One region of the Amycolatopsis sp. NPDC006125 genome, then DNA from elsewhere that is predicted to be linked to it. Evidence: riboswitches for the same ligand, from Rfam matches in the RefSeq annotation. Region 1 holds a riboswitch; the other holds the start of a gene.
The links. Region 1 has a riboswitch for S-adenosylmethionine ahead of ABZ193_RS28760 (aminotransferase class V-fold PLP-dependent enzyme). Riboswitches for the same ligand answer to the same signal wherever they lie in the genome.

Region 1 (14,462 bases):
AGCCCGCGGGCCGCGAGCCGGCCCGCAGGGACCCGGCCCAGGTGCGGCGCAACATCGCCGCATCCCGCTGAGCGGACCAGAGCGGCTGGACCGTCTCCGGGGCGGGCCGCCGACCGGGGCGCCCCGCGGCGAACACCGCCGCTTCCCGCAGGGTGAGCCAGGATAGGGCCGGACCATCGCCGCACCCCGCTGAGCGGACCAGAGCGGCTGGACCGTCTCCAGGGCGGCGGGCCGCCGGCCGGAGCGCCCCGCGGCGAACACCGCCGCTTCCCGCAGGGTGAGCCGGGATAGGGCCGGACCATCGCCGCATCCCGCTCAGCGGACCAGAGCGCTGGACTGTCTCCGGGGCGCGCCGCCGGGGCGCCCCGCGGCGAACACCGCCGCTTCCCGCAGGGTGAGCTGGGATAGGGCCGCTTCCTGCTGAGATTCAGGCCCAGCCACACCGTCGCCACCGAGACGGCGCACCGCGGCCGGCCACCGGCAGTCCCGCCCCCGGTGTGGAACCCTGGGGCGGGACTGCCCTCGGGCCAGGTGATGGGGCGCGCAGCCCCCGGCGCCAGTCCGGCACCACCCCGCGGTGCGCCGGGCCGTTGTCAGTCCGCGCCCTGCACTAAGCCGCAGCGTCAATCCGCGCGGTGCAGCTTGTCCGGCTTGTGCACTGCGGGCACGCGGCGCCGCGCCTGCACGCCGCCTCACCCCGCGGGGTCAGTCGGGCGGTTCCGGGATCCCCTCGTCCGGCTTGACCTCTTCGGTGTTCGGCGGCTTCTCGACGTCCTCGGTGGGTCCCATGTCCAGGTCGGGGTGCCGGACGTCGGGGAAGTCCGGCGACAGGGGCGGTTCGGGGCTGACCGGCTTCTTCTCGTCGTCCTTGTCGTTCATGGCACCGGCTTACCCCTTTTCCGCGAACTGTCAACCGGCCTGGCACCGCGGGCACCACACGGTGCCGCGCCCGCCGACCCGGCCGTGCTCCAACACGGTCCCGCATCGCGGGCAAGTCCCCGACGGCTCGTCCCGCCGCCCGGTGAGCCACGTCGTGCGCGGCGGCACCCGCCCGGCCTTCACCGCCGCCCGCAGCACCTCGCGCATCTCCCGGTGCAACCGGTCGGCCGCCGTGCCATCGAGGTCCGCGGCGCGCACCTGCGGAGCCAGCCGGGCCCGCCACAGGATCTCGTCGGCCAGCAGGTTCCCGAGCCCGGCGAGCACCGCCTGGTCGGTCAGCAGCTGTTTGAGCCCGCGACGGCGGCCGAGGAGGACGCGGAACCGCTCCTTCGGCACGTCCAGCGCGTCCGGGCCGGTGTCCGCGAGCAGCCGGTCCAGCTCCGCGTCGTCCGCGAGCAGGCGCAGGCCCTGCAGCTTCCGCATGTCGCGGTAGCGCAGCTCCCCGTCGTCGAAGGCGAAGATCACCCGGTCGTGCCGGTTGCGGTCGTCCAGTTCGGACCACTCCAGCGACCCGGTCATGCCGAAGTGCAGCACCATCGTGGCGGGACGGCCGTCCACCGGCACGATCAGCCACTTCCCCCGCCGCCGGGGCTCGCCGAAGCGCTGGTGCCGCAACGTCTCCCGCAGCCTGCGCGCGCTCACCCCGCGCAGCACGCCCGCGTCCAGCGTGGTCACGCCGGTGATCCGCTTGCCGACCCCGTGGGCGGCCAGGGTGCGGCGGAAACCTTCGACGTCCGGCAGCTCGGGCACACCACAGCTTGCCACCCCGCGCCGGCGCCCAAACCTCAATTCATCACTTGTTGATTTCCGGCGGGCGAGCGGGCATGCTGATCGCATGGTGCTGTCGAAGAGGGTCGCCCGGTTCAACCGCGTGGCGACCAACCGCGTGCTCGGACCGCTGACGAAGGGGCTGCCCGGCTTCGGGACGATCGTCCACCGCGGCCGCAAGTCCGGGAAGACCTACCGGACGCCGGTGAACGTCTTCCGCGCCGGGGACGGCTTCGTCGTCGCCCTGACCTACGGGCCGCAGGCCGACTGGGTCCGGAACGTCCTGGCCGCGGGCGGGTGCGGGATCGAGACGCGGGGCCGGGTCGTCGAAACGACCCGGCCCCGGCTCGTGCACGACGAGAAGCGGACCAGCATGCCGGCGGGCGTCCGCCAGGTCCTGTCGGTCATCGGCGTGACCGACTTCCTGTTCCTCGACCGGGTCAGCTGAGCAGTTCCCGCAGCTCGCTCACCACGCCGACGCGGCGCGCGGGGTCGGGTTCCAGGAACGTCACCTGCAGGGTGGTGACCCCGGCCTCGCGCAGGGCGGCCAGGCGCTCCTTGACCAGCCCCTTCGGCCCGACCAGCGAGATCGCCCGCAGCAGCTCGACAGGCACCGCCGCGGCGGCCTCCTCCTTCTTGCCGTCGAGGTAGAGGTCCTGGATCAGCTTGGCCTCGGCCTCGTAGCCGTACCTGCAGGCGAGCTCGTTGTAGAAGTTCTTGCCGCGGGCGCCCATGCCGCCGACGTAGAGCGCGACCACGGGACGCACCCAGTCGAGCATGTGGCCGACGTCCTCGCCGATCGCCACCGGCACCCCGACGGCCACGTCGAGGTCGCCGAGCGACGGGTCGCGCTTGGCCCTGCCCTCGGCCAGCGCCTCGCCCCACACCTCGGAAGCCCGCTCCGGGTGGAAGAAGATCGGCTGCCAGCCCTCGGCGATCTCCGCGGTCAGCGCCACGTTCTTCGGGCCGATCGCCGCGATCTGCACCGGGATCCGCTCGCGCACCGGGTGGTTGATGATCTTCAGCGGCTTGCCCAGGCCGGTGCCCTGGTCGGCGGGCAGCGGGATCTTGTAGTGCTTGCCGTCGTGGACCACGCGCTCGCGGCGCCACACCTGGCGGCAGATCTCCACGATCTCGCGGGTCCGGCCCAGCGGGGCGTCGTAGCGCACCCCGTGGAAGCCCTCCACGACCTGCGGCCCGGACGCGCCGATGCCGAGGATGAACCGCCCGTCGGAGACGAAGTCCAGGCCGGCCGCCGTCATCGCGGTCAGCGTCGGGGTCCGCGTGTAGATCTGCAGGATGCCGGACGCGAGCTGGACGCGCTCGGTCTTCGCCGCGACGTAGCCGAGCTGGCTGACCGCGTCGAACGAGTAGGCCTCGGGGATGGTGACGACGTCGAGCCCGGCCTTCTCCAGCTCGACGACGTCCCGGACGCTCTCGGCGAACCCGCCGGAGTACGAGATCTGGGTGCCGATCCGCATCGATCCAACCCTTCTAAGCGATCGCTTACCTGATTGCCGAGCACATTACCGGCTGGTAATCCAGTTCGAAACCACCCGGTCGAGGACCGGCAGCGGGAGGATGCCGTGCCCGAGCACCACGTCGTGGAAATCCCGGATGTCGAACCGGTCCCCCAGCGCCCGCTCCGCGCCGGCCCGGATCCGCTCGATCTCCAGCCGTCCCGTCATGTAGGACAGCGCCTGGCCGGGGCAGCCCGCGTAGCGGTCGACCTCCTCCTCGATCTCCACCGGGGCCATCGGCGTGTTCTCCCGCAGGTAGTCCACCGCCTGCTGACGCGACCAGCCCAGCGCGTGCAGGCCGGTGTCCACCACCAGCCGCGCGGCACGCATGGCGTCCTGGGTCAGCATCCCGAACCGCGCCACGTCCCCGGTGTAGAGCCCCATCTCCTCGGCCAGCCGCTCGGCGTAGAGCCCCCAGCCCTCGGTGTAGGCGTTGACGTCGGCGACGCGGCGCAGCAGCGGCAGGTCCAGCTCGAGCGCCAGGGACAGCTGGAAGTGGTGCCCCGGGATCGCCTCGTGGTAGGCGACCGCCTCGCTGACGTGACGGAACCGCTCCCCGGCGTGGAAGGTGTTGGCGTAGTAGATCCCCGGCCGGGAGCCGTCGAGCGCCGGTTCGACGTAGTAGGCGATGGTGCCCGCGTCCGCATCGCTCTCCGGCACCGGGCGCACCTCGCAGCGCGCGGACGGGATCGTCCGGAACCACCGGGGCGCCTCGGCTTCCGCCCGCGTGATGGCGGCGCGCGCGGCGGCCAGCAGCTCCTCGCCGCTGCCCCACCGCAGCGCCGGATCGGTGCGCAGGCGCTCGAAGATCCCGGCCAGGTCGCCGGTGCCGAACACGCGGCGGCCCAGGGTGCGGAACTCCCCGGCGAGGTCGGCGATCAGCGCCAGCCCGATGTCGTGCAGCTCCTGCGCGGTGCGCTCCGTGGTGGTGTGCGCGCGGATCAGCCCGGCGTAACGCAGGAGGCCGCCCGGCTGCCAGCACAGCCCGGCCTCCTCGGCGGGCCGGGCCCGCGGCCGCAGGTCTTCGCGGAGGAACTCGCGGTAGCGGGCCAGCGCGGGCCGGACGAACCCGGACAGCAGCGCGTCGCGCTCGGCCGCCAGCGTCGCCGAACCGACATCGAGCCGGAGCGAGGTCAGCTCCGGCACGGCCAGCATCCGGTCGAAGTAGCCGATCGCGGAGTCCACCAGGAAGTCCGGCGGCACCGGGCCGGCCGCCTGCCGTTCCACCACCTGGTCCACGAAGGACGGGAACGCGGCGAGCCGGGCCAGGAAACCCCGCGCCCGGGTCTCGTCGGTCAGCTCGACCATCGGCAGGGTCATCAGCAGCAGCTGGAGCGGGGCGGTGAAGGCGTCGCTGACCGCGAACTCGGGCAGCCGCGCGTCGAGGAGGTCGACGGCGGCCCTGGCCTGCTGGACCACGACGTCGCGGGTCACCGCCTCCTCCGCGGTCGCGGGCGAGGCCGCTTCCGCGCGGGCCGCGACGTCCAGGTAGGCCGCCCGCTGCCGCTTCTCGGCGCTCGCGGTGAGGTCGGGCAGCCGGTCGTGGGCGCCGGGCAGGCCGAGCACCGACGGGCGCAGCGGGTCGGCCTCGAACAGCAGGCCGGTGAGCTCCTCGGCGAGGGCGTTCACCTCGCTCATGCCCGCGCGATCCACTCGTCGACGACCGCCTCCAGCACCGACAGCGGCAGCGCGCCGCCGCCGAGGACCAGGTCGTGGAAGGCGCGGATGTCGAACCGCTCCCCCAGCGCCTGCTCGGCCCGCGCCCGCACGCGCTGGATCTCCAGGCGTCCCACCATGTACGCCAGCGCCTGGCCGGGGTACGCGATGTAACGGTCCACTTCGGACTCGATTTCGACCTGCGGCATCGGGGTGTGCTCCCGCAGGTAGTCCACGGCCTGCTGACGGCTCCAGCCCTTGGCGTGCAGGCCGGTGTCGACGACCAGGCGGCCGGCGCGCATCGAGTCCATGGTGAGCATCCCGAGCAGCGCGACGCCGTCGGAGTAGAGGCCCATCTCGGCGGCGAGCCGCTCGCTGTAGAGGCCCCAGCCCTCGGCGTAGGCGTTGAAGTCGCCGATCCGGCGCAGCAGCGGCAGCTCGGTGAGCGTCAGCGCGGTGGACAGCTGGAAGTGGTGGCCGGGGATGGCCTCGTGGAACGCGGTCACCTCGGCGGCGTGCCGGAACCGCTCGGTCACCTCGTGGGTGTTGGCGAAGTAGATGCCCGGCCGCGACCCGTCGACCGACGGCTGCAGGTAGAACGCCGCCGGGCCACCGGGCGCCTCGGCCGCGGGCACCGGCTCCACGACCCACTTGTGCGGCGGGATTCGGCCGAACCAGCGCGGCGCGGCCTCCTCCGCGCGGCTGATCGCCGACCGGGCGGTGTCGAGCAGTTCCTCGGCGCTGCCCCAGCGCAGCTCCGGATCGGTGCGCAGCCGCCGGAAGATCTCGGCCAGGTCGTCGGTGCCGAACACGCGCGCGCCGATCTCGCGGTATTCGGCGGCCAGCTCGCCGATGATGCGCAGGCCCGTCTCGTGCAGCTCGTCCGGCGTGCGGTCGGTGGTGGTGTGCGTGCGCGCCAGCGAGGCGTAGATGCGCTCGCCGTCAGGCAGCCAGCACACACCGGGCTTCTCCGGCGAGCGGCCGTGCGGCGCGATGTCCGTGGCCAGCGCGTCGCGGTAGGCGGCGAACGCGGGCCGCACCACCTCGGCCAGCACCCGCTCGCGCTCGGCGGCGAACTCCTCGCTCGGCGCTGGCTGGCGCAGCAGCGGGTCGGCGTCCGGCGCGGCCAGGTAGCGGTCCAAGTGCGCGATCGCGGCGCGCACCAGGTGCTCGACCGGCACCCGCCCCGCCGCGACGCCCGCCCGGTGCCGGTCCGCGGCCTGCTCCAGGTACCGCGGGATCGCCGCGAGCCGGCCCAGGTGGCGGCGGCCCTGCTCGTCGTCGGGCACGCCGACCATCGGCAGGATCGTCAGCAGGCCCACCGCGGGGGCGACGAAGATGTCGCTGATCGTGAACTCGACCAGGTGAGTGTCCAGCCGGTCCAGGTTGGCGCGGGCCTGGCTGAGCAGCACGTCGCGGGTCACCCGGTCCTCGGCGCTGAGCCCAGCCGGGTCGATCTCCTCGGCGCGCCGGACGAACCCGTCGAGCCGGTCGCGGTAGGCGGCCTCGGCCTCCTCGCCGAGGTCGCCGAGCCCGTCCCGGTCGGACTCCAGCCCCAGCACCGCGGGCCACAACGGCTCCGCGTCGAACAGGGCGTCCACGAACTCGTCGGCGAGCTTCACGACCTCGGTCATCCATCCATCCCAGCTTCGTCGGGTCAGCGTGCCGCCAGCCTAGAACCTCCGGGCGGCGCGCCGGGGTGAACGACCGGGCCGGGAAGGCCAGCGGGTAGCGTTTCCGGACGTGGCCGTGACCGATCCCGCCGATGCCCGCCTGCTCGCCGCACTGGCCGAACTGGGCAAGGTGGCCGTGCACGAGCTCGCGGCGCGCGTCGGCATGGACCCGCGCGAGGTGGCCTACCGGCTGGTCGCCCTGTCCGGCAGCGGGCTGCCGCTGCTGGTCGGCGTGGAGAGCGACCCGCAGGGCCTCCGCGCGGCGCTCGCCGGGGCGTTCCCGCCCGCGCAGCCGCAGACGCCGAACCCGGGGCCCTACCAGGCACCGGCCGCGCACCCGCAGTCCGGCGCGGTGCCGTTCGCGCCGTCCGGCCCAGTGCAGTCGGGCCCAGTGCCGTCCGGCGCAGTGCCGTCCGGCCCAGTACAGTCCGGCCCAGTGCCGTTCGCGCCATCCGGTGCGACGCCGGGATTCGCGCCGTCCGGCGCCGTGCCCGGTTACCCGCCGCCCGCGCAGCCGCCGCAGGCCGCGCCGCCCGGGTACCCGCCGCCCGCCCGGCCCGGTCCGGGCTACCCGCCGGCCGAGCCCTCCCCCGGCCGCGGCGTGCCGTCCGGGCCGTACCAGGTCCAGCAGGGTGCCGTGTCGGGGCCGCACCAGGTCGCGGGGGTGGCGTCCGGGCCGTATCCGGCGCCGCTGGACCCGGTGATCAGCACGTGGGGCCCGCCGCAGACGGCATCGTGGGCGCGGGGCGACCAGCGGCCCGCGCCGCCGGCCGGCCCGCGCACCGGGAAGATCGGCGACAGCCTGGCCGGGCAGGGCCTCGAAGGCGAGCAGCTCACCGTGCAGCTGCTCGAGGTGCAGGACCCGGCGGACTACCTGTTCGGCGCGGCCGGGTACCGGCTGGAACCAGGCGAGCGGGCGGTTGTGGTGCACACCGAGGTCACCAACAAGGGCCCGATCCCGTTCGTGTCGCTGCCGGACAACTACTTGGAACTGCTCACCGCCGACGGCAAGCCGGTCGCGAAGGCGCCGGTGTCGCTGACCTCGCGGCCGCCGCACAAGATCGGGGTCCAGCCCGGCGAGACGGCGGGCGGCCACACGGTGTACGTGCTGCCCGAGAGCACCCGCGTGGTGGCGGTGCGGTGGAGCCCCCGCCCCGAGCCCGACGAGCGCTCCCTGACCTGGTCCCTGGAGGACTAGGTCAGAGAGCGGTAGCGGGCGGCGATCGCCGCGGCCCGATCACCCAGCGCGGCACGCAACCACTGTGGGGCCAGCGCTTCCGCGTCCGTGCCGAGCTGCCACAACGCCCACTCGGCATGCCGCGCGTCCTGGAAGACGACCTCCAGCCGCAGCAGCCCGTCCGGGTCGGCCACTTCGGCGTGGACGGCCACCGCGGTCCGCACCAGCTCCTCCCGCCGCGCCGCGTCCACCCGGGCCATCACGGTCACCTGGTCGCCGCCGGCGCGGAACCGCGCGCTGCGTTCCCGCCACGCCCGGTCCAGATCGGCCCGGTCCGGGCGCTGCGCGGGTTCGTCGAGTGCCTCCGCCGCCCGGATGCGGGACAGCCGGTAGGTGCGGTCGGCGCCGGACCGGGTGGCCAGCAGGTAGCCCTGGCCGCGCACGGTGACCAGGCCGATCGGGTCCACCGTGCGCCACTTCGGGCTCTGGTCCACCGCCACGTAGTGAATCCGCAGCTTGTGGCCGGCCAGCACCGCCCGGCGGACCTCGGCCACGACGGCGCCGGGCACCTCCTCCTCGGCCACGCGGCGGGCGAGCAGGTCGGTCTCCGGGTCGATCAGCAACCGCTCCGCCGCGCCGGCCGCGATCTCGCGATGGCCTTCCGGGAGCGCGTCGACCACCTTGAGCATGGCCGAAGCGAGCGCCGAGCCGAGGCCGAACGCCTGCGCGCCGCGCCGCGACCCGGCGATCAGCAGGGCGAGTGCCTCGTCGTGGTTCAGCCCGGTCAGTTCGGCCCGGAACCCGGGCAGCAACGCGAAACCGCCGTGCCGTCCGCGTTCGGCATAGACCGGGACACCGGCGGCGGACAGCGCCTCGACGTCCCGCAGCACGGTGCGGGTGGACACCTCCAGCTCGCGGGCCAGCGCGGTCGCGGACAACCGGCCGTGCCGGCGCAGCAACAGCACCAGCGAGACCAGGCGGTCGGCGCGCATTCCGCGAACTCTAGCGAAATACGCGACACAGGATGTCGTGATTCGCTGCGAGGCTTCGAACCGTCACAGCACTGATCCGAAGGGAGCTGATGTGGGAGTGGAACGCACCGCGGTCGACCCGTGGACGTGGTCGGCGGAGCTGGGGTACCACCAGGGTGAACTGGTCGCCGGGCACACCCGGACCCTGTTCTGCGCCGGGCAGACCGCGATGAACGGCGACGGCAAACCCCAGCACGCCGGGGACATGGCGAAGCAGCTGGCGCTGAGCCTGGACAACCTGGAGGCCGTGCTCGCCGAGGCGGGGATGTCGCTGGCGAACCTCGTGCGGCTCAACGTCTACACCACCGACGTCGATCAGCTGTTCCCGCACTACGGCGTGCTGGCGGCGCGGCTGGGCGCGGCCGGCGTCGCCCCTCCCACGACGATGCTCGGCGTGACGCGGCTGGCGATCCCCGAGCTGATGGTCGAACTCGAAGGGACCGCGGTCGCCTAGTTCTCCGCGCGCAGCACTTCCAGCGCGTGCGCGAGGTCGTCGGGGTAGGGCGACTCGAACTGGACCCACCGGCCGTCCGCGGGGTGGGCGAACCCGAGGGTGCGGGCGTGCAGCCACTGCCGGGTCAGGCCGAGCTTGCGGGCGAGCACCGGGTCCGCGCCGTAGGTGAGGTCGCCCGCGCACGGGTGCCGCAGTGCCGAGAAGTGCACGCGGATCTGGTGGGTGCGCCCGGTTTCCAGCTTGACGTCCACCAGTGACGCCGCGCGGAAGGCCTCGATGACCTCGTAGTGCGTCACCGACGGCCGGCCGCCCGCGACCACGGCGAACTTGTAGTCGTGCCGCGGGTGCCGGTCGATCGGGGCGTCGATCGTGCCGCGGGTCGGGTCCGGGTGGCCCTGCACGACGGCGTGGTAGCCCTTGTCGACGGTGCGTTCCTTGAACGCGCGCTTCAGAACGGTGTACGCGTGCTCGCTCTTCGCCACCACCATCACGCCCGTGGTGCCGGCGTCGAGGCGGTGCACGACGCCCTGGCGCTCCGCGGCGCCGGAGGTCGAGATGCGCAGCCCGGCCGCGGCGAGCCCGCCGACGACCGTGGGCCCGGTCCAGCCCGGGCTCGGGTGCACGGCGACGCCCACCGGCTTGGACACGACCACGATGTCGTCGTCGTCGTGGAGGATGCGCAGGCCGTCGACCGGTTCGGCGACCACCTCGACCGGGTTGTCCGGGTCGGGCAGGGTCACCTCGAGCAGCACCCCGGCGGAGAGCCGGTCGGACTTGCCCGCCGGGCGGCCGTCGAGCAGGACGTCGCCGGACTCGGCCAGCTCCGCGACGACGGTGCGGGACAGGCCGAGCAGCTTCGCCAGCCCGGCGTCGACGCGCATGCCGTCGAGCCCGTCCGGGACGGGCAGCATCCGGGCGCTCAACGCTTGGCCCTCTTCACGGTGCCGTCGTACTCGCGGCCGAGCAGGGACAGCAGCACGATCAGCACGCCGCCGACGCAGATCGCCGAGTCGGCCACGTTGAAGACCGGCCACACGTCCCCGTTGGGCGCGAACAGCGACACGAAGTCGACGACGTGGCCGCGCAGCACGCCGGGCGCGCGGAAGACGCGGTCGACCAGGTTGCCGAGCGCGCCGGCGAGGATGAGCCCGAGGCCGATCGCCCAGCCAGGCGACCGCAGCCGCTTGGCGAACCAGATGAGCGCGATCACCACCCCGAACGCGACGATCGCGAACACCCAGGTCATGCCGGTGACGCCCATGCCGAAGGCCGCGAAGGGGTTGCGGATCAGCTGCAGGTAGACGAGCCCGCCGAGGACCCGGACCGGCTCGTGCCCCTCCAGGGTCACCACGACGACCGACTTGGTCACGACGTCCGCCGCGAACACCACGATCGCGATCACGGCCAGCAGCAGGGCGCGCCGCTTGGGCGGGGTGGCCGGCTGCTCGTCCGGCACGGTGTCCGGTTCCGGGGAGGGCTGGGGGTCACTGCTCACCCCGCCATTGTCCACGGCTGCCGCGACGGCCCCGGCGCAGGCCGGGAAAGCCGGTCAGCGCGCTGCCGGGCGCACGTGCCCCCTCAACGGGAAACCCGGCCGTGGCGCCGTTCCGCACACGGTGCCCGGCGCAGGCCGGCGAACCGGGCGCCGAGCCACCGCACCCAGCAGACGGGTCACCATCCGAACCCGGGGAACAGCCGCGGCGCCGGCTCAGCGCAGGAAGTCCGGCAGCGGCCGCGGGTCCGGGCACGGCGCCCACCGGCCGTCGACCACGCCGTACGTCCACCGCGCGCCCCGCGCGACGATCTGCCGAAGCGCGGTCACCAGCCGGTCGACGTGCTCGGTCGTGGTGCCCAGCCCGAGGCTCACCCGCAGCGCCTGCTGCCCCTCCCCGCCGCTGCGCTCCACCAGTCGCCGCACCGCGATGTGCGCGCAGAACGCGCCGTCGCGGACGCCGATCCCGTACTCGGCCGACAGGACCGCCGCCACCCAGCCCGGCTCGAACCCGTCGAGCACGAAGCTCACCGTGCCGACCCGCTCCGCCGCGCCGTCGAACAGGCGCAGCTCCGCCAGCCCCGGCACCGCGGCGAGGCCGCGCGTCAGCCGCTCCAGCAGCTCCCGCTCGTGCGCGGCCACCGCGTCCCACGACGCCGCCAGCTGCTCGCACGCCACGCCCAGCGCGTACACGCCCACGGTGTTGGGCGAACCGGCCTCGTGCCGCTCCACCCCGCTTTGCCACGCCACCGCGAGGCCGTCGCCGTCGCGGCGCACGGACTTCGTCGCCCCGCCTCCGGCCAGGTACGGGTCCGCCGCGCGCAGCCAGTCGCCGCGCCCGATCAGCGCGCCCGCGCCGAACGGCGCGTACAGCTTGTGCCCGGACAGCACCACGTAGTCCACGTCCAGCTCCCGCACCGAGATCGGCCGGTGCGGCGCGAGCTGGGCGCCGTCCAGCGCGATGCGCGCGCCGTGCCGCCGGGCCACCGCCGCGATCTCGGCCACCGGCAGCAGCTCGCCGGTCACGTTCGACGCGCCGGTCACGACCACCAGCCGCGGCCCCTCCGGGCACTCCGCCAGCGCACTGTCCACAGCGGACACCGCGGCCAGCCGCGTGTTCGGCAGCGGGATCCGGCGCACGTTCGGGCCGCGCCAGGGCAGGAGCGCGGCGTGGTGCTCGGTGTCGAACAGCACCACCGAGGTGTGCCGCGGCAGGCTGCGGGCCAGCAGGTTCAGCGCGTCGGTGGTGTTGCGGGTGAACACGACCGCGTCCGAGTGCCGGGCGCCGACGAACCGGCGCAGCACGTCGCGGGTGCGCTCATAGACCTTTGTGGACACCTGCGAGGCGAACCCGGCGCCGCGGTGCACGCTCGCGTAGTGCGGGAGGAACTCGTCCACCGCGCGGCGGACGGCCTCCAGGCACGGGGCGCTGGCCGCGTGGTCGAGGTTGGCGTAGTCCAGCTCCCCGCCGGTGACCAGCGGGACGGCCGCGGCGGCGGTGACGGCGGGGGTGGTGACGCGTTCGAGAGCGAGAGTCATCGGAAAGGCTCCTCGGGTCCGGGGACCCGCAAGGGGGTCCGCGCTTGCCCGCCGCACCTCGCGACGAGCCAGGTCCTCACCCGGGGCACCCCACCGCGGAAGGAGGGTTGCCGGCCAGCGAGCCGGGGCTTGGCGCTGGCACTCATGACCTACGCGGACACAGTAGCCGATCGCCCCCGCCGCGCGCCAGCGGGTCTCAGTTGCCGGACTCGCCCTTCCAGCGCGCCAGCGGCCCGGCCCGGTCCACCGCGCGGATGCGCCGCTCCGCCGCCTCCCGCGCGGACTCGGTGCTGACGATCAGGATCTGGTCGCCGCGCTGCAGCCGGTCCGTGCGCTGCGGGGTGAAGCTGCGGCCGTCTCGGACGATCAGGCTCAGCGACGCCCCGGCGGGCAGCCGCAGCTCCGACAGGTACACGCCGTGCAGGCGCGAGCCGTGCTGGATCTTGACCTGGAGCAGCTCGGCCTGCAGCTCGTCCAGCGGCGCGGCGTCGACCTCGATCTCCTTCGGCTCGGTGTCCGCCTTCAGCCGCAGCACCCGCGCGAGCGGGCCGAGCGTGAGGCCCTGCACCAGGGTGAGCACGATCACCAGCACGAACACCGCGTCCACGAGCCGTTGCGCGCCGGGCATCTCCTGGGAGAGCGGGATCATCGCGAGCACGATCGGCACCGCGCCGCGCAACCCCGCCCAGGACAGGAACACCTGCTCGCGCAGCGGCACCTTGAACGGCAGCTGTGACACCAGCACCGACACCGGCCGCGCGAACACCAGCACCACCGCGGCCGCGATCAGGCCCGGCACGATCGACTCCAGCAGCCGTTCGGGCGAGGCGAACAGGCCCAGCAGCACGAACAACCCGATCTGGGCGAGCCAGCCGAGCCCCTCGGCGAAGGACAGCGTGTCCGAGCGGTGCGGCAGCCGCGAATTGCCCAGCACGACCGCCGCGACGTAGGTGGCGAGCAGGCCGGAGGCGTGCAGCAGCTGCCCGGACGAGTAGGCCACCACGCACACCGCGACCGTCGCGAGTGGATAGAGCCCGGTGGCCGGCAGCGCGGCGCGGCGCAGCGCCCACGCCCCGGCCAGCCCGAGCAGCAGCCCGAGCACCAGGCCCGCGCCGAGTTCGTAGACCACCAGCAGCGGCAGCGACCAGTCGATCCGGGTCCCCTCGGCCAGCACGACGACCGCGATGTAGGCGGGCGCGTCGTTGATGCCGGACTCCAGTTCCAGCGCCCCCACGATCCGCCGGGGCACGCCGACGCCGCGCAGCACGGAGAACACCGCGGCCGAGTCGGTGGAGGCCAGCACCGCGCCCCACAGCAGCGCCATCCGCCAGTCCAGGCCGAGCAGCCAGTGCAAGGCGGGGCCGGTGATCGCGATGCTCAGCCCGACCGCCACTGTGGACAGTGCCACTCCCTGGCCCAGCGCGGGTTTCACCGCCGACCAGCGGGTGGTCAGGCCGCCCTCGGTGAGGATCATGACGAGGGCGGCCAGGCCCAGCGCCTGGGTGAGGAACGGGTCGGAGAACTGGATGCCGAACCCGGCTTCGCCGAGCAGCACGCCGATCGCGAGGTAGAGCAGCAGCGACGGCAGGCCGAGGCGGGTGGAGAAGCGGACCGCGAGCACGGCGGCGAGCAGGACGGCCGAGCCCAGCCCCAGCACGACCGGCAGCTCGCCCACCCGCACCTCCCCTGCCCGGATTGTCAGGCTTCAGGATAAGGAACCGAGGAGCCGGACCGCGCCCCGGTGGGGTCTTCCGGCATGTCACGGCCGCTTTTCCCTTGCCCGGCAACAAGATCGCCGACGGGTGCGTTCGACGGCAGGTGCGCGCACGATGACGACGAGTGGCCAGTGCAGCCCCCGCACGGGTGTCAGGCGACCCCAGGGCGATCAGCAGGCAGCTCCGCACCCAGAAGCGCCAGCGGCTCCCCCGCCGCCTCGGCCACCGCCACCCGGTTCGGCCGCCACTACCAACGTCAGCGACCCCAGGGTGGCCAGCGGGCGACTCCGCACCCGACAGCGCCCCCACGACCTCGGCCACCACCACCCAATCCGGCCGCCACACCAACCTCAGGCCACCCCAGGACGATCAGCAGGCAGCTCCGCACCCAGCAGCGCCAGCGGCTCCCCCGCCGCCTCGGTCACCACCACCGCCCGATCCGGCCGCCGCACGAACCAGCCCGCCTCCACGCCGCGCGCGAACAGCGCCGCCGGGAGC
Region 2 (14,462 bases), on a different contig from region 1:
CCATGCCGAGCAGGTTGCCGCGCTTGCTCTGGCACAGCTCCATGATCGCGCCGATGAACTCCGACGGGGCGATCACGGTGACCTTCGACAGCGGCTCGTGCACCTCGGCGATCTTCACGCCGGTCGGCCAGTCGGACGGGTTGGTGACGTGCACCTCGGTGCCGTCGTCCTGCACCACGCGGTACTCCACGTTCGGCGCGGTGGCGATCAGGTCCAGGCCGAACTCGCGCTCCAGGCGGTCGCGGGTGATCTCCAGGTGCAGCAGGCCGAGGAAGCCGCAGCGGAAGCCGAAGCCGAGCGCGACCGACGTCTCCGGCTCGTAGGTCAGCGCCGCGTCGTTGAGCTGCAGCTTCTCCAGCGCCTCCCGCAGCTCCGGGTAGTCCGAGCCGTCCACCGGGTAGAGGCCGGAGAACACCATCGGCTTGGGGTCGCGGTAGCCGGCCAGCGGCTCGGTGGCGCCCTTGCGCTCGGAGGTGACGGTGTCACCGACCCGGGACTGGCGGACGTCCTTCACGCCGGTGATCAGGTAACCCACCTCGCCGACGCCGAGACCGGCGCTGGGCTTGGGCTCCGGCGAGATGATGCCGACTTCCAGCAGCTCGTGCGTGGCGCCGGTGGACATCATCCGGATCCGCTCGCGCGGGGTGATCTTGCCGTCCACGACGCGGATGTAGGTGACCACGCCGCGGTAGGTGTCGTAGACCGAGTCGAAGATCATCGCGCGGGCCGGGGCGTCCGCGTCGCCCACCGGCGGCGGCACCTGGCGGACGACCTCGTTTAGGAGGTCGGGCACGCCCATGCCGGTCTTCGCCGAGACGCGCAGCACCTCGGACGGGTCGCAGCCGATGATGTGCGCCAGCTCGGCGGCGTACTTGTCGGGGTCGGCCGCGGGGAGGTCGATCTTGTTCAGGACCGGGATGATGTGCAGGTCCTTCTCCAGCGCCAGGTACAGGTTGGCCAGGGTCTGCGCCTCGATGCCCTGTGCCGCGTCGACCAGGAGGATCGCGCCCTCGCACGCCTCCAGCGCCCGGGAGACCTCGTAGGTGAAGTCCACGTGGCCCGGGGTGTCGATGAGGTGCAGGACGTGGTCGCGGCCGTCGACCTGCCACGGGAGGCGCACGTTCTGGGCCTTGATCGTGATGCCCCGCTCGCGCTCGATGTCCATCCGGTCGAGGTACTGCGCGCGCATGGCCCGCTCCTCGACCACGCCGGTGAGCTGCAGCATCCGGTCGGCCAGGGTGGACTTGCCGTGGTCGATGTGCGCGATGATGCAGAAGTTCCGGATCTGCTCCGGCGGCGTGAAGGTCTGGTCGGCGAACGTGCTCACTCGGATCCTCGGCTCGTCGTGGGGTACGACTCCATGTTCCCATGCCCGATTTCCGGGTCATCCCCGATGCCGGTGAGCGGTGGCGAGTGCTGACCTGGAGGTATGAGCACAACCATCGAGCAGATCCTGGACCGGGCCTTCGGTCACCCCCGCGGCCTGCTGGGCCGCATCGGCGGGGCCGTGATGGCCCACGCGAACGGCGCGACGGAATCGCACGTCGTGGACGTGGCGAGGCTCACCCGGGAGGAGACGGTCCTGGTGGTCGGCCCCGGTCCCGGGGTGGGCCTGCGCCTGGCCGGCCGGCGCGCGGCGCTGGCGCACGGGGTGGACCCGTCGCCGGAGATGCTGGAGCTGGCGCAGGCCCGCTGCGCGGCGGAGATCGCGGCAGGCCGGGTCCGGCTGGCCCGCGGTTCGGCCGAGCGGACGGGCCTGGACGAGGCCTCCGTGGACGTGGTGGTGAGCGTGAACAACGTCCAACTGTGGGACGACCGCCCCGCGGGCTTCCACGAGCTGCGGCGGGTGCTGCGCCCGGGCGGCCGGCTGATCCTCTCGGCGCACGAAAAGTGGCTCCCGGTGCCGCGGCACGAGCTGGCGGCCGAACTGGTCGAGGCGGGTTTCACGGACCTGCAGACATGGGTGTGGCAACCGCCGGGGGTCACCGCGCCGCTGGCCGCCCAGTTCCGCGCCCACCGCCCCGCCTGAGCCGCCCTGCTACCCCAGAATCAAAACCGCCCCCGCGAGATCCGCCGTCACCAGCGCCGCGCACGCCATCGGCGGCGCGAGTCCAACCCAGCCCCCGCGAAATCCACGGTCAGCGCCCCCAGGAATCAGCCCCCAGGCACCACCAGCGACGCGAGACGAACCCCGGCCCCGCGGGATCCGCCAACGCGCCGGAACAATCCCAGGCCCGCCGCCGGTCGCGCGTGGCCGCTCACTGCGGGCGGATGTCCGTCCGCAGTGGATGGTCCGGCGGGATCTCCACCAGCACGATCGACGTCCCGTCCGGGTCGGAGATGCGCGCCTCGTCCAGGCCCCACGGCTCGCGGCGGGCCTCGCGGTCCGGCACGACCCCGCGTTCGGCCAGCTCGTCCAGCGTGGCTTTGAGGTCGCGGACCTGGAACCACAGCTCCACGTCCGGGCTGGTGCCCTTCTCGCCGCGGCCGACGACCTCCAGGTAACCCTGGCCGGTGAAGAACACGGTCCCCCCGGGGAACGTGCGGTAGATGGCCAGGCCGAGCACGTCCCGGTAGAACGCCGTGGTCTTCTCGGGGTCGCGGGGGTGGATCAGCACCCGGCTGCTCAGGACGTCCATACCTCCTGCCTACCCCACCTGGTCAGGAAGCCGCAATCGCGGCAATTCCGGCCAGGACGACGACCGAGCCGACCAGGCGGCGCACCGGGTGCGGCTCGCGCAGCACGAGCCAGGCCGCGATCCCGCCCAGCACGATGCTCACCTCACGCGCGGGCGCGACCAGGCTGACCGGCGCCATGCGCATCGCGTAGAGCACGAGCACGTAGGCGACCGGCGACAGCACCCCGACGGCCACCGCCTCCCGCCAGTGCGCCCGCCACAGCGCGCCGATCCGCCCGTCCGCCCGCACGGCCGTGGGCGCGAGCAGCAGGCTCTGCAGCACCGCGCCGGCGGCGAAGTAGGTCAGCGGCGGGACGGCGAGGGCGTTGACGGCATGGTCGTCCCAGAGCGTGTAGGCCGCGATGGTGACGCCGGTGAGCAGCCCGTAGAAGACCCCGGCCCGGCGGGCGCGGGCGTCCGCCGCCGAGCGCGAGCCGAGCCCGATCACCAGCACCCCGGTCACGACGAGCAGGGCGCCGGCGAGCCCGAGCCACCCGGGCCGCTCGCCGAGCAGGACGACCGCCGCGAGCACCGACAGCAGTGGCCCGCTCCCCCGCGCCAGCGGGTAGACGACGGACAGGTCGCCGACGCGGTAGCCGCGCTGCAGCACGATGCCGTAGGCGATGTGGAACATCGCGGTCAGCAGCGCCGCGGGCAGCCAGGTCCACTGTGGATGCTGCCCCTCGATCACCAGCGCCACGACCGCGACCGGTGCGCAGACCACCGCCGAGACGGTGTAGTAGAGGAAGACGAACCGGGCCCCGTCGTCGACCCGCTTGGCGGCGAGGTTCCACCCGGCGTGCACGACGGCGGCGACGAGGACGAGCCCGAGCGCCGTGCCGTTCACCTGCAGCCTCCCCAGCCAGTGCGAGTGCCACCGTAGCGCCCTGCTAACCTTGTCGGTCGTTGCCGTGCGGCATTCCGCCAGGGAGGAAACCCGCACGCCGGGGCCGGTACAGCGCGGCAGCGAAGCCACCGACAGATCGAAGGAGCGCCTTCATGGCCAACATCAAGTCCCAGATCAAGCGCATCAAGACCAACGAGAAGGCGCGCCAGCGCAACCAGTCGGTCAAGTCCTCGGTGAAGACCGCGATCCGCAAGTTCCGCGAGGCCGCCGAGGCGGGCGACAAGGCCAAGGCCGTCGAGCTGCAGCAGGCTGCCGCTCGCGCCCTGGACAAGGCCGCCAGCAAGGGCGTCATCCACGCGAACCAGGCCGCCAACAAGAAGTCGGCGATGGCCAAGCGCGTCAACCAGCTCTGAGCTTGATCTTCCGAGGGGCGGGCATCCAGCAGGGTGCCCGCCCTTCTGCCGTCCAGGGGTGCCGGGTTCGCGAGTGACGGGACTTGAACCCGCAACTCCCTACACGCTCGGCTCCGGCGGCCGCACAGCCATTGGCGCAGCAGGCGCCAGCCCCTCACCCGGACCCGCCGGTCAGCGAACTCACGCTCGTTCCGAGCGATGATGAGCCCGCCCCACCCCACACCAAGCAACCGCAGTCCGACTCGCGCACCGAACTCAGCGCTCGTCCCGAACGCCGAAACCTTCCCCACCCCACCGCGCCCCGCTTCCAGGAGCCGAACGGCCGCGGCCCGACCGCGGCGCTGAACTCAGCGCTTGTCGCGGGCGGCGGCGAGTTCCAGGACGGCCCGTTCGAGCGCGTAGGCCGGGTCCGCGGCCTGACCCTTGACCTCGGCGTTCACCCGCGCCACCACGGCCATCGCGTCGGCCAGTCCGGCCTGCGTCCACCCGCGGGACTGCCCCTGCGCCTTGCGGATCTTCCACGGCGGCATGCCCAGCTCACCGGCCATCTGGTTCGGGTTGCCGCGGCCGGCCGCCGACACGCGGGCGATGGTGCGGACGGCGTCCGCGAGGGCGTCGGCGATCAGGACGTGCGCCACGCCGATCTGGAGCGCCCACCGCATCGCTTCGAGCGCCGCTCCGCGCTCGCCCGCGACGGCCTTTTCCGCGACCGCGAAGCCCGTCACGTCCGCGCGGCCCCGGTGGTAGCGGCGTACGGCTTCCTCGTCGACCCGGCCGCCCGAGTCCGCCACCAGCTGTGACGCCGCCGCGGCCAGCTCTCGCAGGTCGGATCCGACGGCATCGATCAACGCGGCCACCCCGGCCGGGTCGATCTTGCCGCCGGCCTGCCGCACCTCGTTGCGGACGAACGACTCCCGATCGGCCGGCCGGGTGATCTTCGGGCATTCGGTGACCTGGGCGCCGGCCTTGCGCAGCGCCGCGGGCAGCGACTTGGCCGCCTTGCTGCGGCCGCCGCCGGTGTGCACGACGACCAGGACGACACCGTCGGCAGGCATCTTCGCGTAGGCGAGCACCGCGTCGGCCAGCTCCTGGCCGATGTCCTGCGCGCCTTCCAGCACGATGACCCGTCCCTCGCTGAACAGCGACGGGCTGACCAGCTCGGCCAGGCCGGGCGGCGTGAGATCGGACACCCGGACCTTCGTCAGCTCGGCCGTCGCGTCCTCCCTGCGTGCCTGTTCCAGGGCGGCGCGGACGGCGCGCTCGACGAGCAGCTCCTCTTCGCCGAGCACGAGCTGCAGGGGGGCGGAGGTGGTTGCCGGCGCGGTCACGGTTCAGATCCTCCCACGGACCACCGACAGCTCCGGAGCGTGATGAAACCCGCAGGGGCATGGCGTGCTCCGAGCGTGGTGCCGTATGTTGTCAACCAGGCATCGCGCGAGCGCGACAGCCACCACAACCGAATACCGCTCATCCAGAGGGGCAGAGGGAACGGCCCGACGAAGCCCCGGCAACCGGCGTCAGCCTGTCATCTCGATTCCGCGAGGTAGCTGACGATCACGGTGCCAATTCCGGCCCGCGTCAGCGGGGCAGATGAGGAAAGGAACCTCGCGATGACTGCAGCCCTCGATTCGACCACCACCCGTCGCACCGTCGACCTCGGTCCGGCCGTGGAACTGGTCTCCAAGGAAGAGGGCCACCGCCAGCCGCTCGCCCCGGAGTTCGTCTCCGCCGAGGACTTTTCGCCGCTGGAGGTCGCCTACGACTTCGGTCGTGTCCGCCGCGAGGACATCGAGGCGGGGCCGCGCAACATCTGGCGCTACAAGCGGCTGCTGCCGGTGCCCTCGAACGTCGAGGAGATCCCGAACACCGAGCCCGGCTGTACCAGGCTGGTGAAGGCCGACCGGCTCGCCAAGGCTCTCGGTGTGAAGAGCCTGTGGGTCAAGGACGACACCGGCAACCCCACCCACTCGTTCAAGGACCGCGTCGTCGCCGTCGCGCTGGCCGCGGCTCGCGAGTTCGGGTTCGACACCCTGGCCTGCCCCTCCACCGGCAACCTGGCTAACGCCGTCGCCGCGGCCGCGGCCCGCGCCGGCTGGCAGTCCGTGGTGCTGATCCCCTCCTCGCTCGAGCGCGCCAAGGTGCTGACCACCGCGGTCTACGACGGCAACCTGATCGCTGTCGACGGCAACTACGACGACGTCAACCGCCTCGCCACCGAGCTGGCCGCCGAGCACGAGAACTGGGCGTTCGTGAACGTCAACGTCCGCCCCTACTACTCCGAGGGCTCGAAGACGCTCGCCTACGAGGTCGCCGAGCAGCTCGGCTGGCGGATCCCCGAGCAGATCGTCGTGCCGATCGCCTCGGGCTCCCAGCTGACCAAGGTGGACAAGGGCTTCCGCGAGTTCGCCAAGCTCGGCCTGGTCGACGACACCCCGTACAAGGTGTTCGGCGCGCAGGCCGCCGGCTGCTCGCCGGTGTCCGCGGCGTTCCGCAACGGCCACGACGTGGTGCAGCCGGTCAAGCCGGACACCATCGCCCGCTCGCTCGCAATCGGCAACCCGGCCGACGGCCCCTACGTGCTCGACACGGTTCGCCGCACGGGCGGCGCGATCGAGGACGTGACCGACGAAGAGGTCGTCGAGGGCATCCGCCTGCTCGCCCGCACCGAGGGGATCTTCACCGAGACCGCCGGTGGTGTCACCGTCGCGACGGCGAAGAAGCTCATCGAGGCGGGCAAGATCGACCCGGACGCCGAGACCGTCCTGCTCATCACCGGTGACGGCCTGAAAACCCTGGACGCCATCGAGAACGAGGTCGGCCCGAAGGCGACGGTCCCGCCGTCGGCGGCGGCCGTGCACAAGGCCCTGGGCCTCTGACGGGTCCCGGGTCTCTGCCAGGCCCGGCGCCTCTGATCAAGGTTCCACCTCACTTTCCCCGGCGAACGACCGCCGGTCCGGTCTGGTCGGGGATCACCGCGGTGTCGCCGTCGGTGTCCGTGCGGGCGATGAGCGCACCGTCCGCGGTCAGGGTGTCGAGCGTCGTCCGGTTCGGGTGGCCGTAACGGTTGCCCGAACCGACGCTCACCAGCGCCAGCCGCGCGGACACCGCGGCCAGGAACTGGGGCAGCGAGAACCTGCTGCCGTGGTGCGGCACCTTCAGGATCTCGGCGTGCAGATCCGTTCCGGCGGCCAGCAGGTCGGCTTGTGCGGCGAGTTCGACGTCGCCGGTCAGCAGCACGCTGCCGGCCGGTGTGCGGGCTCGTAGCACCACCGAGCTGTTGTTGATCTGTGTGCCGTCGTCGTCCTCCCCTTCGGACACGTATCTGGGTCCCAGCACTTCGAGGCTCAGCGCCGGCCACTCGAGCCGCCGGCCGAGGTCCAGTTCGAGCAGCGGGACCCGGTGGCGGGCCGCGATCTGACCGGCCTGCCGCCACGCCCAGCCGGGCTGCCGCCCGGGCCCGACCGCGATCGCGCCCACCGAGCGTCCCTCGAACACCGAGTCGAGTCTGCCGACGTGGTCGGCGTGCAGGTGGCTCAGCACCACCAGCGGCACCCGCTCGATGCCCAGCCGGTCCAGACACCGGTCGGCCGGCCCCGGCTCGGGCCCGGCGTCCACCACCACCGCCCGTCCGGGCTCACCGGTGGCCAGCACGAGGCTGTCGCCCTGACCGACGTCACAGGCGACCACCGCCCATCCCGGTGGCGGCCAGCCGGGTGCGATCACCTTGCCCGGGACGACGAGCAGCAGCACCCCGGCCAGCACGAGCGCCAGCAGCACCCGCAAGCGCCGACGGCGCAGTGCCAGAACCACGGCGATGGCGACCACCAGCGCGAGAAACCCGCCCCACCAGCCGCTGGGCCACGCCAGCACCGCACCGGGCACCTCCGACGCCCGCCGCGCCACGAGAATCAACCAGCCCGCCTCAGGCCCGGCCAGCCGGACGACCAACTCACCTCCGGCAGGCCACGCGGTCGCGACGACCGTCGCGAGCACCCCGAACACGGTCGCCGGCGCGACCACGGGCGCGGCCAGCACGTTCGCCGCCACGCTGACCAGGCTGAGCTGCCCGGCCATGCCGGCCACGACAGGCGCTGTCACGACGAACGCCGCCGCCGGAACCGCCAGCCCTTCGGCGAAGCCCGGCGGAACGCCGCGCCGCTGAAGGCTCTCCGCCCACCGCGGCGCCAGGAGCACCAGCCCGGCCGTCGCGATCACCGACAGCGCGAAGCCGAAGCTGACGGCCATCGCCGGGTCCCACGCCACGAGGACGCAGGTCGCGGCTGCCAGTGCGGGGACGACTGAGCGTTCCCGCCCCAGCGCCAACGCCAGCAGGGCAATCGCGCCCATGACTCCCGCCCGCAGGACGCTCGGCTCCCCGCCCGCCAGGACCACGAACCCGGCCAGTGCCGCCCCGGACAGCGCCGCGGACAACCGTGGTCCTGACCGCAACAGCCGTAACAGCAGCAGCACAGCGCCGCACACGATCGCGACGTTGGACCCGCTGACCGCCATCAGGTGCGTGAGGCCAGCGTCGGTGAACTCGCGGTCGAGCCGTTCGGACAGCCCGCTCGTGTCGCCCACGACGAGCCCCGGCACCAGCCCGGCCTGCTCCTCGGGCAGGACCGCGCACGCGTTGCGGAGCGCCTCACGCATCGATTCCGCGGCGCGCTGCCACCAGGGCGCCTCCGTAGCTTCCACGGGCGGCCCGCGAACGTGAACCGCGGCCACGGTCAGGTCAGCGTCCCGCGGCGGGGCCAGCTCGCCGCTCGCGGTGACCTCCTGACCCGGAATGATCTCGCTCCACGTCGCGAACGGCGCGAGCAGCGCGACCCGTCCGGTCGAGACCACCGGCTCAGCGTGACGTTCCGCGTGCAGGACGTCGGCCACGATCACCACTGACCTCGGCCCGGCCTGCTGATCTGCATACCCGGCCGACCGCACGGGTTTCGGACGTTCCGTCACCAGCACCCGCAGGGTCACCTCCGTGCCCCGCTGCGCGAGGCCGTGAAGCGGGTCGCGCTCCGCCCGGTTCAACCGGAGGCCGAGCGGACCGGCGAGCAGGAGACCGGCCACGAGCAGCGCCGCCGCGCCCGCCCACCAGCGCGACCGGGCCGGGCGCAGCTTGATCAGCAGCCCCAGGGACACCAGCACCGCCGCGGCGCCGCACGCCAGAGCCAGCCACCACGTCCACAACAGTCCGAGCAGCGCTCCGAGCCACAGCGACAACGCGGCCGGCACCAGGCGAAAGTCGTGCCGGACAACGGGTTCCGTGATCACGAGACCGTCACCTGCTCTCGCAGCCGGGACAGTCGTGTCTCGCCGATGCCCTCGACCTCACGCAGCTGGTCGATCGACCTGAACGACCCGTGTTTCGTGCGCCAGTCGATGATGCGCTGGGCGGTGACCTCGCCGATCCCCGGCAGGGCGTCGAGTTGCTCGGCGCTGGCCGTGTTCAGGTCGACGAGCGCGGGGGCGCCGCCGCTCTCGGCCGGCTGCTGCACGCCGGCAGGCGGCGGGATGCCGACGTAGATCTGCTCGCCGTCGGACAACTTGCGCGCGAGGTTCAGCGCCGTGACGTCGGTACCCTCGATCGCGCCGCCTGCCGCGCGGAGGGCGTCCGCCACCCGCGCACCGCCGGGGACCGTGACGAGCCCGGGGTTCCGGACCTTGCCGACCACGCTGATCACCAGCGAACTGTCGGCGACCCGGCTGGCCGATGCGCTGACCGGCGCGGGCCGGTCCGGCGCCGCGGGCAGCACCGGCGCGCGTTCGACGGGCGGACTACCACCGAGGAGCGCGATCGACGTTCCGACGAGCACCAGGACGCCGACCAGGGCCAGCAGCACCGTGGTCAGGCGCCGCCGCTGAGGGCTGCCGGTGAGCGACTCGGGCACCCAGCGCTCGACCAGCCGCCCGACGGCACCCGGCGGCCCGGTGTCGCGGTCGGCCGCGAGGGCCTGACCGGCGAGCTGCTCGAGCCGGCGGTTGACGGGAATGCCCGGCGATTCCGGGGCTGATCGTTCGAACACGCATTCGACGCTAGGGGGCGCGGAGAGGATGGAGAAGTGGGAATCGGGAAGGCTGTGGACAAGTGGGGGTCTGTGGACAAGTGGCGCGTTCTGCCGCCGAGCCAGGGTTTTCTGTCGGTGGCGTATGGCAACGTGGAAGGGTTTGGACGCCAGACCCAAAGCGCTTGCGCGAAAAGGGTTCCTGAGTCCCCGGGAAGCTCAGCGGCTTCCAGGACCGCCTGGATTCCGTTGCACGACAACGCCGACGACGCCCGGCCCGGTGTGCGCGCCGATCACCGCACCCAGTTCCGACACCACGCAACCCTCGACGACGGTCAACCGCTCCTCGATGCGGTTCGCCAGTTCCACCGCCCGCTGCGGCGAAGCGAGGTGGTGCACGGCGACCTCGACCGGCTCCCCCCGCGCGGCCTCCTCCGCGAGCTCGACCAGGCGCGCGGTGGCGCGGTTCATCGTGCGCACCTTCTCCAGCGGCTGGATCCGGCCGTCGTCCAGGTGCAGCACCGGTTTCATGGCCAGCGCGGTGCCCAGCAGCGCCGCCGCCGCGCCGATGCGGCCGCCCCGCCGCAGGTACTCCAAGGTCTCGACCACGAACAGGGTCTCCGAGCAGTGCACCGCCGCCGTCGCGGCCGCTTCCACCTCGGCCGCCGACGCGCCGGCCGACGCCGCGCGAGCCGCGTGCAGCGCCGCGAACCCCAGCGCCATGGCGGTTCCCCGCGAGTCGACGACCCGCACCAGGTCCGGCCCGACCTCCTGCGCGGCCAGCACCGCGGACTCCCAGGTCCCGGAGATCTCGCTGGACAGGTGGATCGACACGACCGAGTCCGCGCCCGCCTCCAGCGCTTCGCGGAAGGCCGCGGCGAACTCACCGGGCGTCGGGCGCGAGGTGGTCACGATCCGGCGCTGGCCCAGCGCCTCGGCGAGCGCCGCCGCCCCCACCTCGACACCGTCGAGCGCGGCGACCCCGTCGATCAGGACGTGCAGCGGGACGACGCGCAGGGCGTGGCGCTCGGCGAAGCCCTCGGGCAGATGGGCGGTGGAATCCGTGATGACGGCAACCGGCACGACGGTCAGCCTACGTGCCGGCAGGCGATTCGCCGGGGGCCAGGAGCGGACCGATCAGCGCGGCCATCGCCTTGCCCACGAGCGCGTGCCCCTCCCAGCCCCAGTGCATGCCGTCCGGGTTGCCGCGACCGCTCAGGACGTGCTCCCCCACGACCTCGGCCAGGTTCAGCAACGGCACGTCCACCCGCCGCGACCAGGCGGCGATGGCGGCCGCCGTCTCCTCCCGGCCGGTGTGCACGTTGCCGTAGGACGACGCGCGGTGGACGCTCGGCAGGACGGCCACGATCGGCAGCTCCGGCCGCAGGATGCGCAGCGCGTAGACCGCCCGGTCGAGGTAGTGCACGGTCAGCTTCGCGGGCAGGACCCGCGGGCGGCCGCGCATCGCGACCGCCAGCCGCGGCTGGGCGGCCAGGTACGCCTTGCGGACGGCGCGGCGGAGCCCGGACGGCCGCAGGTACCGCAGGCCGCCGCGCAGGTAGGTCGGCAACGGCGACGGCAGCGTGTCCATGCTCCCCACGGCCAGCACCACGACGTCGGCGTGCTTCAAATCGGCCCACACCCGGGGGTCGCCGATCATGGCCCACCACGCGTCGCGCGCCGTCCAGCCCGCGGACGCCACGAGCTCCGCGCTGCCGCCGAGAGTCGCGGCGGCGATGTTCGGCCACAGTCGCGGCTCGTCGGCCGCGCAGGGGCTCTCCGGGCCCTGGAAACTCAGCGAGTCCCCGAAGACCAGCAGCCTCGGCATCTCAGCCGAGCATTCCGGCGTTGTAGGCGTGCAGCCGCCAGCGGCCGTCGCGCAGGCCCAGCTCGACCCAGTGGCAGTTGCCGATCCCGCCGAGCTGCGGCCACGCCTCGACCGGCAGGTCCAGCAACTTGCCGGTGAGGGCCGTGATCAGGCCGCCGTGCGCGGCCAGCAGCACGGTCTCACCCGGGTCGTCGCCGGCCAGCAGGTCGCTGACGACCTCGGAGGCGCGCTCGGCGACCTCGACGCGGGACTCGCCACCCGGGGGCGCCCAGGTGGCGTCCACGCGCCAAATGGCGCGGTCGCCGGGCCAGCCCTCGTCGACCTCGGCGCCGGTCAGCCCCTGCCACTCGCCGAGGTGGGTCTCCCGCAGGCGCTTGTCGATGCGCAGCGGCACCCCGATCGCCTCGGTGAGCACGGTCGCGGTGTCCATCGCCCGGTGCAGGTCGGACGAGATGACCAGGTCGGGCTCGAAGCGGGCGAGCGCGGGCGCGGCGAAGCGGGCCTGGTTCCAGCCCACCTCGGTGAGCGCCGAGTCCAGGTGGCCCTGCATGCGGCCGGCGGCGTTGTAGTCGGTCTCCCCGTGACGCCACAGCACGAGGCGCCGGAAACTCACGAGGCGTCCCCGGCGTCGACGGCCTCGGCGAGCCCGTCGACCTCGATGCGGGGGCAGTCCTTCCACAGCCGCTCGATGCCGTAGAACGAGCGCTCCTCGTCGTGCTGGACGTGCACCACGACGTCGACGAAGTCGAGCAGGACCCAGCGGCCCTCGCGCGCACCCTCGCGGCGGACCGGCTTGTGCCCGGCCTCCCGCAGCTTCTCCTCGACGTTGTCCACGATGGCCCCCACCTGGCGCTCGTTGGGCGCCGAGGCGATGACGAACACGTCGGTGATGACGAGCTGCTCGGAGACGTCCAGCACCACCACGTCGGTGGCCTTCTTGTCCGCGGCGGCGTGCGCCGCCACGGTCGCGATGTCACGTGCCTGGGACGTCGCTGCCACTCCTGTGCTCCCTCATCCTGAGACCGTCGGTCCACCGAGGGTACCTGCCGCCGTCCACGGCCCCGGCGGCGTGTCAGGCAGGCTTGCGGTACAGCCCGCGCTTGTCGATGTACCGGACGACGCCGTCGGGCACCAGGTACCAGATCGGTTCGCCGTGCTCGACGCGTTCGCGGCAGCCGGTCGAGGAGATGGCCATCGCGGTCACCTCGACCAGGCTCACCTTGCCGCTGGGCAGGTGGTGGTCGTTGAGCTTGTACCCGGGCCTGGTGACGCCGATGAAGTGCGCGAGGGTGAACAGCTCGTCGGCGTTGTGCCAGGTCAGGATCTGTTCCAGCGCGTCGGCGCCGGTGATGAAGAAGAGCTCGTCCTCGGGGTACTCGGCCTTGAGGTCACGCAGGGTGTCGACGGTGTAGGTCTCGCCGCCGCGGTCGATGTCCACCCGGCTCACCGAGAAGACCGGGTTGGAGGCGGTGGCGATGACGGTCATGAGGTAGCGGTCCTCGGCCCTGGTGACCTGCCTGCCGGACTTCTGCCACGGCTGGCCGGTCGGCACGAAGATCACTTCGTCGAGGTCGAACCGGGACTGCACCTCACTGGCCGCGACGAGGTGGCCGTGGTGGACGGGGTCGAACGTGCCGCCCATGACCCCGATTCGGCGTGGTGACATGAACGGATCGTAGAAGCGCGAGTGCGCGGGTACTGCCCCGCTCCCCGGTAACAGCACCCGCGCACTTCGCTCCGCCGGGGGTTCGAGGGGAACCTCCGGAGGCGCCGGCGAACCCGCAAGTGAACCCCGACAGCTAGGAGACTCGGCCGTTCGGGTGTCCTGATGCGGACATTCGCTGTGTCTTGCGTCACATTACTCGACGACTGGTCCACTCGTGCGGTACTCGGCTCGGTTTCGTCGCAGCCTTCGGGTAGACGTTGACCCGTGGACCTTCACCTCCTGCGCGAACGCGCCGAAACGCTGCTCCGGGCACTGGCCGGAGAGGGCGCGACCCTGCGCGACGACCAGTGGACAGCCATCGAGGCACTGGTCGCCCACCACCGGCGCGCCCTCGTCGTGCAGCGCACCGGCTGGGGCAAGTCGGCCGTGTACTTCCTGGCCACCGCGCTGCTACGCGAGCGAGGAGCGGGTCCGACGGTCATCATCTCGCCGCTGCTGGCGTTGATGCGCAACCAGATCGCGGCGGCCGGGCGGGCAGGCATCCACGCGGCGACGATGAACTCGGCCAACCAGCAGGAGTGGGACGACGTGCAGGCGCGCATCGCCGCCGGCGAGATCGACGTGCTGCTGGTGAGTCCGGAGCGGCTGAACAACCCCGACTTCCGCGACACGGTGCTGCCCAAGCTGACCACCACGGCCGGCCTGCTGGTCGTCGACGAGGCCCACTGCATCTCCGACTGGGGTCACGACTTCCGGCCGGACTACCGCCGCCTGCGCACGCTGCTCGCGGGGCTGCCTGAGGACGTGCCCGTGCTGGCGACCACGGCCACCGCCAACGACCGGGTGGTCACCGACGTCGCCGAACAGCTCGGGCTCGGCCAGGGCGGGGACACGCTGGTGCTGCGCGGCCCGCTCGACCGGGAGAGCCTGCACCTCTCGGTCGCGAAGCTGCCCACCCCGCAGGCGCGGCTCGCGTGGCTGGCGGACCGGCTCGGCGAGCTGCCGGGGTCCGGGATCATCTA

Region 2: it holds a riboswitch for S-adenosylmethionine, as region 1 does, so the genes downstream of both, thrC (threonine synthase) here and ABZ193_RS28760 (aminotransferase class V-fold PLP-dependent enzyme) in region 1, are expected to answer to the same signal.

Annotation. Positions count from the first base shown of each region.
Region 1 is NZ_JBEXTZ010000067.1:13-14,474, reverse strand. Features, by position in the region: gene ABZ193_RS28820 (glycosyl hydrolase family 65 protein) at 1-71, shown strand, start outside; gene ABZ193_RS28815 (hypothetical protein) at 706-879, opposite strand; gene ABZ193_RS28810 (DNA-formamidopyrimidine glycosylase family protein) at 910-1,689, opposite strand; gene ABZ193_RS28805 (nitroreductase family deazaflavin-dependent oxidoreductase) at 1,775-2,155, shown strand; gene ABZ193_RS28800 (LLM class F420-dependent oxidoreductase) at 2,148-3,188, opposite strand; gene ABZ193_RS28795 (DUF885 domain-containing protein) at 3,234-4,865, opposite strand; gene ABZ193_RS28790 (DUF885 domain-containing protein) at 4,862-6,517, opposite strand; gene ABZ193_RS28785 (AsnC family protein) at 6,627-7,754, shown strand; gene ABZ193_RS28780 (WYL domain-containing protein) at 7,751-8,725, opposite strand; gene ABZ193_RS28775 (RidA family protein) at 8,823-9,218, shown strand; gene ABZ193_RS28770 (RluA family pseudouridine synthase) at 9,215-10,141, opposite strand; gene lspA (signal peptidase II) at 10,138-10,713, opposite strand; gene ABZ193_RS28760 (aminotransferase class V-fold PLP-dependent enzyme) at 10,927-12,249, opposite strand; SAM riboswitch class IV at 12,285-12,399, opposite strand; gene ABZ193_RS28755 (potassium/proton antiporter) at 12,446-13,924, opposite strand.
Region 2 is NZ_JBEXTZ010000063.1:24,779-39,240, reverse strand. Features, by position in the region: gene lepA (translation elongation factor 4) at 1-1,327, opposite strand, end outside; gene ABZ193_RS27955 (methyltransferase domain-containing protein) at 1,430-2,029, shown strand; gene ABZ193_RS27950 (VOC family protein) at 2,259-2,639, opposite strand; gene ABZ193_RS27945 (EamA family transporter) at 2,662-3,525, opposite strand; gene rpsT (30S ribosomal protein S20) at 3,678-3,938, shown strand; gene holA (DNA polymerase III subunit delta) at 4,286-5,266, opposite strand; SAM riboswitch class I at 5,403-5,535, shown strand; gene thrC (threonine synthase) at 5,549-6,814, shown strand; gene ABZ193_RS27925 (ComEC/Rec2 family competence protein) at 6,864-9,215, opposite strand; gene ABZ193_RS27920 (ComEA family DNA-binding protein) at 9,212-9,967, opposite strand; gene ABZ193_RS27915 (DegV family protein) at 10,166-11,029, opposite strand; gene octT (diglucosylglycerate octanoyltransferase) at 11,040-11,774, opposite strand; gene ABZ193_RS27905 (histidine phosphatase family protein) at 11,776-12,387, opposite strand; gene rsfS (ribosome silencing factor) at 12,384-12,773, opposite strand; gene nadD (nicotinate-nucleotide adenylyltransferase) at 12,847-13,440, opposite strand; gene ABZ193_RS27890 (RecQ family ATP-dependent DNA helicase) at 13,705-14,462, shown strand, end outside.